Peribacillus simplex NBRC 15720 = DSM 1321: one gene and its partner. The protein of the gene in region 1 binds, or shares a complex with, the protein of each later gene. Links are inferred from orthologs where the notes say so. Each region holds a gene or a part of one and is shown on either strand. Other genes may lie near its edges.

Region 1 (8,597 bases):
ATATCGACGAAACTTATAGTTTTATCTCCGAAATTAGATATATCGACGAATTCTATAGTTTTATCTCCGAAATGAGATATATATCGACGAATTCTATAGTTTTATCTCCGAAATGAGATATATCAACGAATTCTATAGTTTTATCTCCGAAATGAGATATATATCGACGAATTCTATAGTTTTATCTCCGAAATGAGATATATCGACGAATTCTATAGTTTTATCTCCGAAATGAGATATATATCGACGAATTCTATAGTTTTATCTCCGAAATGAGATATATCGACGAATTCTATAGTTTTATCTCCGAAATGAGATATATATCGACGAATTCTATAGTTTTATCTCCGAAATTAGATATATATCGACGAATTCTATAGTTTTATCTCCGAAATGAGATATATATCGACGAATTCTATAGTTTTATCTCCGAAATTAGATATATCGACGAATTCTATAGTTTTATCTCCGAAATGAGATATATCGACGAATTCTATTGTTTTATCTCCGAAATTAGATATATCGACGAATTCTACAGTTTTATCTCCGAAATTAGAAATATATCGACGAATTCTATTGTTTTATCTCCGAAAAAATGGAGAGTTTATTATCTAGGACGGTTCAATCTTTTTATTACAACTGTAATTAGTAAAACGACCACAAACAGGATGAAAATAATTATGAACGGAATGGTCGTTGTAAGAAGAGTGACCCATCCACTTGTCTCTGTGTCTTCTGGCTTAAACTCAATTTTTCCTATATCATGTTCCCCTACGGCATTGTTCATTCTATCTAGCGAAATTTCACTATTTGGTACAGACGCGATAAAGTATTGATCCTTTTCATACCCAACCAGCCGACCTCTTATTTCATAAGCACTTTTTTGTGACTCCAATTCTAAAAATGTCACTTTACCATCCTCTAAAGTCGTAAAAAATTCATCTTCAGTTAATTTCTCAGTTGGTTCTTTGTCATTATTAAAAATCAGCACAATCCCCAAAGTAACCAAGAAGATTAATAAATAAAATATTTTACTACGGAAAATCCGCTTCATCACATACCTTCTCCCACATTAAACAAACTATAGACAATAGTATCATATATAGTTAATTATTAACAATTAAGCTATCAACCACTTGCGAAATGGATAATATTAGTAAAAAATAGAGCGTATAGCAAACTTAAAAAAGGAGGTACTAATATGCTAATAAGAGAGGCAATGGTGGCTGATGCTGAAGAGATAGCGATAGTCCATGTGGATTGCTGGCGAACCACGTATAAAAATATAATATCCAGTGATTTTTTAGATAAACTATCTTATGGGCAAAGGACAGAATTATGGAAAAAGAATATATCCGGTGATGGAAATTATATTTATGTCGCAGAAAATAACGAGGGAAAAATAGTAGGATTTATTAGTGGCGGTAAAAGGGAAACGAATCAAGTTGAGGATTCTGGTGATTTAACTGCGATATATATTCTCGAAAACTTTCAAAGAATGGGGATAGGTAAGAGACTCATCAAAGAATTATTCTTTAAATTCGAAGGACTGGGATTTAAGACAATTTTCGTAGAGGTGCTTGAGGATAATAAATCTCGATACATCTATGAGGCATTTGGTGCTGAATTGCTTAAAACCGAAAAAATCAAAATGGCTGGCGCTGAATTAGATCTATTAGTTTATTCGTGGAAAGACATTAGCCCAGTATTGTTATGAATGAACTTCAGGTAAGATCGCTAACTTAACACTTCAAAAAAAGACACAGTCCTTCGGAAGGATTGTGCCTTACTTATGATTTAATTTTGATTAAATCCGCTTTCGTCCATGTAAAATACTTCCCAGGAATGTCCGTCGATATCCAGAAAACTCCAACCGTACATGAATCCATGATCAATGGCTTCATTAAAAGGCTTTCCGCCAACATCCAGTGCCCTATTCACGATTTCATCGACTTCTTCCTTACTTTTAACGGACAGGGCGACGATGGTTTCCGTACTCGCTGCAGAATCCGGGATTTCCTTCTTGGTAAACGTTTTAAAGTAATCTTCAACCAATAACATGACATATATGGACTCGCTGATAACCATGCATGTCGCATTTTCATTGGTCATTTGCTCGTTAAACTCAAAGCCTACCTTTGTGAAAAATTCTACTGAGGCATCCAAATCTTTAACAGGCAAGTTTACAAAGATCTTTTCTGCTTGAACTCCCATCCAATTCACCCTCGCTTGATTTATTTTGTTCACTCACCTACTATTCGCTGCATTTTTCGATTTTCCTGCTTGCAGCAGTCATTGCATTCACTTCCTAATTGAACAGATACAATCTTAGCAACGGGGACATCCATAATTCACCTGCTTAAAAGTGTATTTCAAATATTAAACAGGATGATTCAATTTTAAAACAACCTGGGAGTTTACCTTAAGAAATTTTCAAGGAGTATTTGCTTCTCTTGTTTTTTCAACATTGGATGGTGACAGCAATTGCGCATAAAAATCAACAGACTGCCGCCCTTTTGCATTCGTATACCAGATGTTCAATTTGGATTTCATAACTAAAACACATCTTTTCTTTTTTGAAATAAAAACTTTATAATTCCATGTTTTACTAAAATTAAATAATTTCAAGGAGGTAAGCATATGAAAAATAGTACTAAAACGTGAAGTATCCGGAACATTTTCTTTACTGGTTTGGATTTCAATTATTTTACAAGGATTTAGCCCAATCATTTCGTCCTCCGATAGCTAACTAAACGCTCGAAGCACCACCTATTATGCAAGTAGAGCAATCCACGTTTTACAAACCTAGCACAGTTCAAAAATAGATGGGAAACGACAACATTACCCTATGGGATAGGTGGTTCATAGATGGTTACCATTCAAACATATATATCAAAGAATAGTTATGATGCAATTGTTAATAAACAGTTATTAGCTAACGGGGATTTTATCCCAATCCATCACTCAAGCGCTAAGCAACTGGGAAATCAACAGTTATTTACTTCAAATGGAACTTCCTTATACGGCACAGTCATTATATCTTATCAAGATCAATTTCTCTCGAGTTTTTATGATTGGGATGATGTTGATGGTATTTGGCTTTCAATTTTACAGGCATTGTATGATTGTTTAAATACCGGTATTGGCAGCTGCGACTTTTCAGAACGCTCTATGGATTGGCAAATGAAAAGGCTAATAGAAAAAAATCCTGCTATATCATTTACATGGAGCCATGGTTTCGCTAGCAAAGAATGGAATGATATTCCTAAGAAATCCACACTAAGATTCCCTGAAAATGTGCTATTGAATAGTTTAATAGAAAAGGGAACTAAATTCTTAAAATTTAGAAATGCTCTATATGATAGCGGTCCAAACCAAAATATTAACCAGTTAATTATCGATCTTAAATCTTTTAGTAGTGATTTGGGGTATGTGCAATTGGAATAGTTCACTGTGCTAAGTGAAGCTGAAGTCTTGCAGCTGTATGTGATGGGTTTATAGTAAAAACATCCTTGCCAGCATTCGCCAGCAAGGACTGTTTTTACGTGTTTTTCTTGTTTAGAAGTTTCTAATATAGAAGGCATTTGACGTTTTCTTTTACTTCAAATAAACACTCATAATCTGTGTTTCGTTTATATTTGCTTGGGTACTATTTGTTTTTTCTAGTTTTTCAACTAGCTCGCCATTCGTGACAACAATCGGAGTTACGATGCTCGGAGCTTTGGATTTTAGAAAATCGATATCAAATGTAACAAGCTTGTCTCCTGCTTTTACACTTTGCCCTTCTGCGACATGGACTTCAAATCCCTCACCTTCAAGGTTAACAGTTTCTAATCCAATATGAATTAACAATTCTATGCCATGCTTTGTGCGGAGGCCTAGAGCATGTTTAGTATGAAAAACCTGGATTACTTCTGCATCGATTGGAGATACGACCAACCCCTCCTCGGGAAGAATCGCTATCCCGTCCCCCATCATTTTACCGGAAAACACCGGATCCGGAACATCTTCAATATTTATTACTTGTCCATTTATAGGAGCAACCAGTTGTTCCACACTTTCTTTTTTACTGAATAATTTTTTGAACATAATAATTCCACCCTTCTCTTTTGGTCTTGAATCCTTGCATCTCACAATGAAACGTTGAATATTTTGTTAATTCTGATAATCATTGATATTATTTTTTCTTTTTCAATTTCCCTACTGCTTTCTTTTTATTCTCTTCCACTCTAAATATAACAATCTCGGTTATTAATTCATAAGGAATTGGCTTATTTAGTGGAAACTGAACGGCCCCTTTTGAACATTTATATTCAGATAAAGCAGATTCAAAAGCAGAGATCGCGCTAGGAGTTGGATAGAATCCTATATGTTTTTTATAGGCAGCGAAATGTACCAAATTTCCAAATAAAACAAAGGTAGGCATTTGATAGCTTATCTTTTCTTCTGCATCCGGTGCTGCGTCCTTTATGACTTTTCTTAACGTTCTTAGTTTCTCCTGAACTTCTTCGGGAAATTGTATTATATATTCATCAATTGAATGAAATGTATTGGTTCCTTCCATGATTTCTCCTTTCATTAATCCAAACTACTATACACTTATTATAACATTTCCCTCCCCCACCAACCCGAGCACCCGATAGTTCGCTAACCTATATTAAGAGGGTCATTTTTTTAAGAACTCTTCCATTCTATTCATTACACCTTCTAGCATGGTAATCGACCTTGAAGTATTCAAAGGTTCACTATCCAAGGAATGGTTGGCATGTGGGATTTTATCCATGCTTATATTTGTTTTATTTTCAATCCTTTCAATTTTACCTGGAATATAATGATGATCTTTTTCTCCTATAACTATATGTGCTGAATGATCGCTGCTCAATAACCCTTCAAAAATCGAATCGAACTTCAATAGTGGCGTAAGCAAAATCATTTTCGAATTCATAAACCGATTACTTTTCATCATTCCGTTGATGATGGGTATGGTACCAAGTGATTTGCCTAGAAACACTGTTCCTTGATATTCATGGTTTTGGAGTACTTCCGTAATGACGAGATTGATATCATTAACGATCACTTTTGTGATATCTACCAATGGATGCTTGAATATATCCTTATCGTAAGCGTAATGAATATGCACGACATCATACTGATTTTGAAGCATGATCATCGTCGAATAATAGAATAACGGCTTCTCATACGTGTACCCCGCACCTGAAAACATAAAACAAACGGCTGGACTTCCGTTTTCAATATGTGTGTATGTAATTTCTTTTTTATTACTATTTATTTTTTTTTGGTTAACCTTCATGAAAGATTCCTCCCATTAATCCATTCTATCGTTTGCTCTATATATTCATTAGCTACCTGCTGCATTCCTCCTTGATTGATACTAACTAGATAGAATCCAAGAATAAGGTTTCGTTTTTTATTCGAAATAGGTATACTTTAGCTATCAACCTATTTTATGGAAATTACTCTGCATTTCTGATGATCGATCAATCCATGCCTTAAAGGAGAGTGTGTAATGAAAATCAAAGCGTTATGTTTCATTCTTGTCCTGCTAGTCACTGGTTCCGTGGGCACGATTCATGCAAGTGCAAACGATCAAAAGGTGAAAGAACTGGATATCGGGGAGTCTTTCGATGGTGCGGAAGGCACGATGGTTCTCCAAAACTTAAAAAATGATAAAGTATTTATTTATAACAAACAGAGAAGTAAAGTACGCTATACTCCAGAATCGACATTCAAAGTCGCGAATGCATTAATTGGCTTACAGACAAAAGCTGTGAGCGATGAATATGAAGTGAAGCGCTGGGATGGCGTAATCAGGGAATTTGAAGATTGGAACAGAGATCATACACTGGCTTCAGCCATGAGGCATTCTGTGATCTGGTATTATCAAGCAATGGCCCGCGATATCGGGGTAGAAAACATGCAGCAATATGTGAACCTGCTCGATTACGGCAATCGTGATATCTCCGGTGGGATCGATCAGTTCTGGCTCGATAGCAGCATAAAGATTTCTGCCCGGGAACAAGTCCAATTCATCGAAAACCTTGTAGAGGAAAAAATGCCTATCGATAAGCAGCATATGAGAACCGTTAAGAGAATCATGATCAATGAAGAAGCAGACTCATATGTCCTCCATGGAAAAACCGGTACACGCCTTTCTGATATGGGATTGGGCTGGTATGTGGGTTACATCGAAACGGACAAAGGCAAATGGGCCTTCGCCACCAACTTGGATGGCAGCGGAAGCAAAGCCAAAACGATTACGCTTGATGCCCTGAAAGAAATGGATATCCTAAAAGAATAAAAGTTCACGCATGCTCTTAATTCGGGCATGCGTTTTGCTTTGTATTAAAGATATCTGAAAAACCGTGGGTAAAAAGTATTCGATTTTCACCTGATTAATGATTAATAATTTTTCTCCCTTTATAAATTCACCAATTCCATTTGATGATGTATGATGGCGAATTATTCGTTAAGAAGACGACTGTTTAAAGTTAGACTATAAAATCAAGGAAAAAGGGATTCTATCTAAATTTTAAAACATAGTTGATTGGAACGGAAGGTGCGAGACTCCTGCGGGAAAAGCGAGTCCAAGGGAGACCCCGCAGGCGCAAAGAGCGCCGAGGGCGGACCGCCCGCGGAAAGCGAGTGCCTGGAGTGGACATTAACTTACGGAGTCATGTTAACCCTATCTCCCGTTTTCTTTTCTGTTTTAATAACGCCGGCTTTGGAACTCGCTGTGAGAGTGCCGTACATTCAGCAAATGCAAACTGTTTACACCCTTTACAACGGTTCTCATCCAGTTTGGATAAAGCTTTATTAATGGCATCACCCGTACTGGAAAAGAATTGTTCCTCACCAACCAGTTTAATAAATCCAGTTTTTCTCAGCATTTCTTTAGGTTCCTGTTGCATCCCGGAAATCAACACTTGTAGATTATGAAACTTGAATTGCTTCACGATGTCGGTTAGAAGTGCTTCTCCCGATGTATCAATAAATGGCACATTGCTCATTCTTAATAGGAGGACTTTTGGTTTAGAACGCATTATTTCCTCGATTTCTTCTTGCAGCCTTTCGATTGAACCAAAGAATAAAGGTCCTTCTATCGTATATATGTTAATCTGCGGACAACTTGAACCTTGTTGCACCATTTCTGGTTTAACTAGTTTATCAGCTGGATCTGGTAATACCTTTGATAATTTCAATGTACCGCTCATCAGTTTAACGAACGATAGAATGGCTAATAGTAATCCGATCCCGACACCTGTTGTCAGGTCAATCAATACGGTTAACACGAAGGTAACGATCAATACGATCGAGTCCATAGTTTTTGCTTTTAAGATATGCGAAAATTCTTTGCGTTCGCTCATGTTCCATGCGACAAACATAAGAATGGGGGCCATACTGGCCAATGGAATGGCCGAAGCATAAGGAGCCAAACTGACTAACACCAGTAATACCACCAGCCCATGAATCACACCTGATATCGGGGAAACTGCACCGTTTTTAATATTCGTTGCGGTACGGGCGATGGCACCTGTAGCCGGAATGCCTCCAAATAAAGGCGTAATCATATTGGTCAATCCTTGCCCCATCAGCTCTTTATTGCTGTTATGTTTACTGTTGGTCATGCCATCTGCCACTACAGCGGATAATAGTGATTCAATTCCTCCAAGCATGGCAATGACCAAAGCAGCCGGAAGGAGTTCAATCACTAGGCCGCCAGTGATATGGGGAAACTGAAAATGGGGCAATGCATTAGGAATGGCGCCATAAGCCGATCCTATGGTAGCTACCTGACCTGGAAATAATAAGCTAGCGACTAGAGTTGATACAATCAATCCCAGCAGTGCCCCAGGAATTTTCGGTAAATATTTTGGAGTTAATATGACGAGAGTTAAACTTATGATAGCTACCAGTACACTATAGAAATTCACTGTATTGAAATTCAATAAGATTTCTTTCATATTTAAAAGAAAGACTTCTTCTTTTTTTAAGTTACTGAGTCCAAAGAAATTGGCAATCTGGCCCGAGAAGATAATCACAGCAATTCCAGCAGTAAAGCCGATGGTAACTGGACGCGGAATAAACTTGATGAATCTTCCCAGTTTGAAGACACCCATAAGAAAAATCATGATACCTGCCAGGAAACCGGCGATTAACAGTTTTTCATATCCGTACTGCATGACCACACCGAACAAGACTGGGACAAAGGCTCCAGTCGGGCCTGCAATTTGATATTTCGACCCTCCAAAAAGGGAGACCATAATTCCTGCAATAATAGATGTGTACAGTCCGTATTCCGGTCTTACTCCAGAAGCAATCGCAAAAGCCATCGCTAAAGGAATTGCTACAATCCCAACTACCACCCCGGCAACCAGGTCTTTCTGAAAATGGCCTAAGTTATATCCTTCAAGCCTGCTAGAACCCATCATTTTATCGCTCCTTCTTTTATTGAATATGTATTTCGTCCTTGCTGACAATTTTGCTATATCCATCTATGATTCGATCTAATTTACCTGTTTCGGGATGGATGACCATACCATGAACGGCAATGGAATCCGGTAATAATGGATGGTTTT
Region 2 (5,837 bases), 2.5 Mb from region 1 along the record:
GCATATTAAAGAAGCAGCAAAACAAGCCATCGATAATGACTACACCGTTTATACTCACAATGCCGGCTATCTGGAATTAAGGGAAGCCGCTTCAAAATATGTAAAGGATAAATACAAGCTTAGCTATGATCCGGCGGATGAAGTCCTAGTGACCTCTGGTGCCAGCGAAGGTATAGACATTACCTTTCGAACGATCCTCATCCCAGGGAACGAAGTAATATTACCGGGTCCAGTATATCCGGGATACGAACCCATCATTAAGATGTGCGGTGCAACACCTGTTTATGCCGATACAACAAAAAATGGATTTCGTTTGACTGCTGATATAATTGAAAAGTACATAACTGATCATACTCGGTGCATCGTTCTGCCCTATCCATCGAATCCGACCGGGGTTACATTATCTGCCGAAGAATTATTGGATATTGCCGAACTTGTAAGAGGCAAGGACATCTTCATACTGGCCGATGAGATATACAGTGAACTGGTATTCGATCAGGAGCATGTTTCGATTGCCACTTTCTTAAAAGAACAAACCATCGTCCTGAACGGATTGTCCAAGTCCCATTCCATGACCGGGTGGAGAATTGGCCTTCTGTTTGCGCCTGTAGCCATCTCTCAGCACATCCTGAAGGTTCATCAATACAATGTGACTTGTGCCGCCTCCATATCGCAGAGAGCTGCTTTGGCAGCATTGACGGCAGGCAGAGATGATGCCATCCCTATGAAGATTGAGTATGCACGGAGACGGGAATACGTATACAGTCGCTTACAAGCGATGAAACTGGAAATAGTCAAACCAAATGGTGCCTTTTACTTCTTTATAAAGCTGCCTGAAGGCTATGCTTCTTCCCTTGATTTTTGCCTCAAGCTTGTTCAACAGGAAAAAGTTGCAGTGGTCCCTGGAGATGCCTTCTCTCCCCTTGGCGAAGGGTACTTCAGGATATCTTATGCCTATTCCATGGAAACCCTGGAAAAGGCTTTGGACCGTATTGAAGCTTTTTTAGCTATAAAATGATCGAAAAAAAATTGGCCTTCAATTGAATGAACAATTGAAGGCCAATTTCCTATTTTCAAAGATGTCAGGCTACCGAAGGTTTTCACCAAGCCTGTCAACTAATACAATCTCCGTAAAAAACGAATTTCCCGATAGCCTTCTTCCTTATTTGTCGTGGTAAGGCTCACTTCAACGATGGACCCAAGTAAATCAGCCATCACTTCTTCAAATTCCTTTGCGGAGCGCGGCTTTGAAAAACCTAAACTCTTCAATTCGCGCATCAGGATCTGAAAACCAGCATTCGTTTCGATATGACTGAATTTCACCGGCAAGATTAGCGGACTTTCATTCATTAATTTCAGGTCCCAACGAATGGGCTTTGTTTGATGAATGGTTTTTTCTCGTTTAAAACCTTCAATCCTTACAATATATCGACCATCTTCTAATTCCTGGAATTTCATATTGATATCATCAAATTCGCCCATAGCTTTCACTCCTTTTTGTAAAGGCTGTCGCTATCAGCTTATTCATGATAAAGAAATGCTAGCACTTAATTATAATGTTTATATAATGCCTGTGTACCGCTATTTTCCTCGCCAGCTTTTGCCAGCCTCTCATATAGGGATTTGCTCAGGCTTAATCCAGGAGCGTCCATTCCCATTCTTTCCGCTTCATCAAGTGCAATCTTCATATCCTTGATAAAATGCTTGATATAAAAACCAGGTTCAAAATCCCCTTCAACCATCCGCGGTACAAGATTGGACAGTGACCAGCTTCCGGCAGAACCCGATGATATGCTTCTTAAAACCCGTTCCGGATCCAACCCCGCCTTTTTGGCATAGGAAATCGCTTCAGTCACTCCGATCATATTAGATGCAATGGCGATTTGATTACACATTTTCGTATGCTGTCCTGAACCAGCCGGGCCTTGATGGACAACATTGCTGCCAATGATATCAAAAATGGGCCGGACCGCTTCAAATGCCTCACTAGACCCGCCGACCATGATCGTAAGCTTTGCATCACGAGCACCGATATCTCCTCCGGAAACCGGTGCATCCAATGATTCCATGCCTCTTTTCTTGGCTTCCTCTGCTATTTTCACTGCCAAAGATGGAGTGGAGGTCGTCATATCGATTAAATGGGTTCCTTGTTTCCCGTTCTCGATAAGCCCATTTTCCCCAAGATAGATTTCTTCCACATCACTAGGGTATCCTACCATGGAAATGATCACATTAGCTTTCTGCGCAATTTCCTTAGGTGCAGATGCCCACTTCGCACCCTGTGAGAGCAGTTCACTTGCCTTATCTTTCGTCCTTGTATAAACAAATACCTCAAATCCCGCCTTAAGTAGATTTGCGGCCATGCTTTTTCCCATAACTCCTAAACCTATGAAGCCGATCACTTTGTTCGATTGCATCACTGCAGATTCCTCCCAATCATTTTGTTTCAAAAATCCTTAAATGGACTTTATCAATCCTCCGTCAACTAAATAGGACTGCCCCGTTAAATATGTATTAGCACCTGAAACAAGGAAAGTAACGAACTTTGCAAATTCCTCGGGTTCCCCATAACGGCCAAGAGGGATTTTGTTAATGGATTGTTCAGTCACCTCCTCAGGAGTGACGCCTTGTTTCTCAGCATTCATTTTATCAAGGTGCTGAACGCGGTCCGTTGCGATTCTTCCTGGTCCAACTGTATTGATCAATATCCCGTCTGGTGCTAATTCTGAAGCTAACGTCTTTGACAATCCAACGATTGCAGTCCGGAATGTATTCGATAAAATCAATCCTGGAATCGGTTCCTTAATGGATGAAGAAGCAATATTAACGATTTTCCCGCCCTGTTTTTTTAAATGTGGCAAGCTCTCACGGATCGTCCTTATGAAGCTTAGTAAATTAAGTTCGAAAGATTGTTGCCATTCTTCATCGTTGAAATCTGTAAATGAACCCCCTGGAGGACCTCCGGCGTTATTAATAAGAATGTCGATACCGCCGAACTCTTTAGCAGTTTGCCCAACCAAGTTTTTAATATCTTCAGCTTTAGTTATATCCGTTACCAAATAAGAAACTTTACCCGCCCCAAGCTGCGATAATTCCCTTTGCACGGCGGCAAGCTTTTCTCCATCGCGGCTGGCTAGCATGACATTTGCTCCTTCTTTAACCAATTCAGCTGCCATAGCTTTCCCCAAACCTTGACTTGAAGCTAAAATCAAAGCATTTTTCTTTTCCAAATGTAATTCCATATAATATCTAACCTCCATTTTCTTAAAATTATAATTCCATTATATCGTCATTACCGTAAAGTGAAAAATCTGAATAATCATTCTTATGATTTTTTTATTTACAAAAAAATAGCCGGTTGGATAACCCAACCGACGTCAAAGGGGGAAAAGAGAATGTCAGCTGCCCTAATAGAGCTAAACAACTGTGCTTGCTTTTTATTTACCCCTATTTTGGTGCAATAAACATTTTTCCTCAAATGATCAAGCAAAAATTACAGAACAGCACCCCATCCGAAGGTTCTGTGGATGGGGTGCGTTTTTCCTCATTTATTTACTTCTTCAATGCGTTAAGTACCGCTTCTTTCACATTATCATTCGTATCCAGCCCTAAAACTTCCTGAGATAGTTTTTTCATCTCGTCAAGCGAAAGTTGGCTAATTAAAGAACGTGCTTTTAAAATCGAAGTGGCACTCATTGAGAATTCATCAAGGCCCAATCCGATCAAAATCGGGATGGCAACTTCATCTCCAGCCATTTCCCCGCACATTCCGGCCCATTTCCCTTCTTTATGAGCTGCATCTATGACCATTTTAACCAGGCGTAAAATCGCTGGATTGTATGGTTGATATAAATAAGATACTCTCTCATTCATTCGGTCAGCGGCCATCGTATACTGGATCAAGTCATTAGTGCCTATGCTGAAGAAATCGACTTCCTTAGCAAATATATCCGCCATCACTGCAGTTGAAGGGATTTCAACCATGATACCGACTTCAATTTTTTCGGCAACTTGAACACCATTATCAAGCAATTCCTGCCTAACTTCAGCCAAGACGGCTTTAGCTTCGCGGAATTCAGCTAGTGTGGCAATCATCGGGAACATGATTTTCAAATCTCCGTAAATGCTTGCACGAAGCAGGGCACGGAGCTGAGTCCGGAAAATCTCCTGCTCATTTAAGCAAAGACGTATCGCACGGTATCCAAGGAAAGGATTCATTTCCTTAGGAAGCTCTAAATAAGGCAACTCCTTGTCTCCGCCTATATCAAGCGTTCTGACGACTACAGGCTTACCTGACATTCCTTCGAGCACCGCTTTGTATGCCTCGAACTGTTCTTCTTCACTTGGAAAGTCATTTCTGCCCATATAAAGAAATTCCGTACGATATAGCCCGATGCCTTCACCGCCATTTTGATGTACACCCTCCAGATCTTTCGGCGTACCAATATTGGCTGCCAATTCCACATGATGACCATCATTTGTAACGGTTTGTTCATGAACCAGTTTCGCCCATTCGGCCTTTTGCATAGCATAAGCTTCCTGTTCCTCTTCATAGCGTTTCACGAGTTCAGGAGTAGGATTGATGTGTACTTCACCCTTTAACCCGTCAATAATGACCAAGTCACCATTTTCGATAGACGAGGTCACTGACTTCGCTCCAACGACTGCTGGAATTTCCAAAGAACGTGCCATTATGGCTGAATGGGATGTACGTCCACCGATATCGGTCGTAAATCCTTTGACATATGCCGGATTCAACTGTGCTGTATCGGATGGAGTCAAATCCTCCGCAATGATGATCACTTCTTCAGCAATCATGCTCGGATTTGGAATATGAACACCTAAAAGATGTGACAGCACCCGTTTCGTGACATCACGGATATCCGCTGCACGTTCCTGCATGTATTCATTATCCATTTGTTCAAACATCGTAATGAACATGCTTGCGGTTTCATTTAAGGAAAACTCGGCGTTGACATTTTCCGATTGTATTTTATCCTGAATTGGAGTTATAAGTTCCGGATCAGCCAAAACAAGCAGGTGTGCATCAAAGATAGCGGCTTTATCTGCCCCTAAATCCTTTTCGGCTTTATCCCTGATTATCTCCAATTCATTTGTTGACTTTTGAATAGCTTCCTTAAAACGGGATATTTCCGCCCCGACATCTTCTATGCTTCTTTTTTCAATCGATAAATCTGGCTCAGTCAGTCGATAGGCTTTAGCGATGGCTATTCCGTTTGAAGCTGCTATCCCACTAATCAAAGTGGACATTATTCTGCTAATCCTTCTCTGTTCAACGTTTCAGCAAGTGTGTTTAATGCATCATTTTCATCGCTTCCTTCAGCAGAAATCGTAATTTCCGCACCTTTGCCGATACCTAGTGACATTACACCCATAATGGACTTAAGATTCACTTTTTTCTCTTTATAAGCAAGATTTATTTCTGAATCAAATTTTCCTGCAGCTTGTACAAGCAATGTAGCCGGACGAGCATGAATTCCTGTTTCTGCAGTTACTGTAAATGTTTTTTCTACCATATAAATCAATCTCCTTTAAGATAAATTAACAAAAATAGGTTATGTAAGGGGTTTTCTCTACCCAATCAGGAAAGATATGAAAAAAAGAAATACCCTTTTCCTTATCAGAATAGCATTATCATTCCCAACAAACAAACCAAAACTATCTGGTACCTAAAAAATAGTACAAAAATATAGATGGAACTGCAACTATTACTTTTCAGATTCTTCAATATTAAATGGAAAGCTGTGCATTTTTGGTGAAAAAAGCCCTGAAACTCAGCATAATGAAAAGGACCACCGTTAATGAAACACTTCCAA

Evidence for each region. The genes of interacting proteins can lie anywhere in the genome.
Region 2: the proteins of BS1321_RS17740 (region 1) and ptsP are in contact, whole or in part, in an NMR structure (PDB 2MP0), measured with the Escherichia coli proteins. The link is inferred for Peribacillus simplex NBRC 15720 = DSM 1321 from one-to-one orthologs.

What each region holds. Positions count from the first base shown.
Region 1 is NZ_CP017704.1:3,669,004-3,677,600, reverse strand. What follows is about bases 2,344-5,116. They hold BS1321_RS17740 (PTS sugar transporter subunit IIA), read right to left. Parts: upstream 4,090-5,116; coding sequence 3,598-4,089; downstream 2,344-3,597. Other genes in these bases: BS1321_RS17730 (hypothetical protein), read right to left, coding at 4,667-5,116; BS1321_RS17735 (iron chaperone), read right to left, coding at 4,178-4,564; BS1321_RS17745 (hypothetical protein), read left to right, coding at 2,869-3,447; BS1321_RS17750 (hypothetical protein), read right to left, coding at 2,434-2,730. Outside these bases: BS1321_RS17765 (ATP-dependent metallopeptidase FtsH/Yme1/Tma family protein), read right to left, coding at 608-1,054; BS1321_RS17760 (GNAT family N-acetyltransferase), read left to right, coding at 1,202-1,717; BS1321_RS17755 (VOC family protein), read right to left, coding at 1,798-2,214; more of BS1321_RS17730, read right to left, coding at 5,117-5,311; blaOXA (class D beta-lactamase), read left to right, coding at 5,528-6,319; BS1321_RS17720 (SulP family inorganic anion transporter), read right to left, coding at 6,693-8,450; BS1321_RS17715 (beta-class carbonic anhydrase), read right to left, coding at 8,467-8,597. UniProt on the Escherichia coli protein: The phosphoenolpyruvate-dependent sugar phosphotransferase system (sugar PTS), a major carbohydrate active transport system, catalyzes the phosphorylation of incoming sugar substrates concomitantly with their translocation across the cell membrane.
Region 2 is NZ_CP017704.1:1,124,070-1,129,906, forward strand. What follows is about bases 2,913-5,837. They hold ptsP (phosphoenolpyruvate--protein phosphotransferase), read right to left. Parts: upstream 5,272-5,837; coding sequence 3,553-5,271; downstream 2,913-3,552. Other genes in these bases: BS1321_RS05240 (SDR family oxidoreductase), read right to left, coding at 2,913-3,242; BS1321_RS05250 (phosphocarrier protein HPr), read right to left, coding at 5,271-5,537; BS1321_RS05255 (ABC transporter permease), read right to left, coding at 5,752-5,837. Outside these bases: BS1321_RS05225 (aminotransferase A), read left to right, coding at 1-1,018; BS1321_RS05230 (hypothetical protein), read right to left, coding at 1,117-1,482; BS1321_RS05235 (NAD(P)-dependent oxidoreductase), read right to left, coding at 1,548-2,417; more of BS1321_RS05240, read right to left, coding at 2,457-2,912. UniProt on the Escherichia coli protein: General (non sugar-specific) component of the phosphoenolpyruvate-dependent sugar phosphotransferase system (sugar PTS).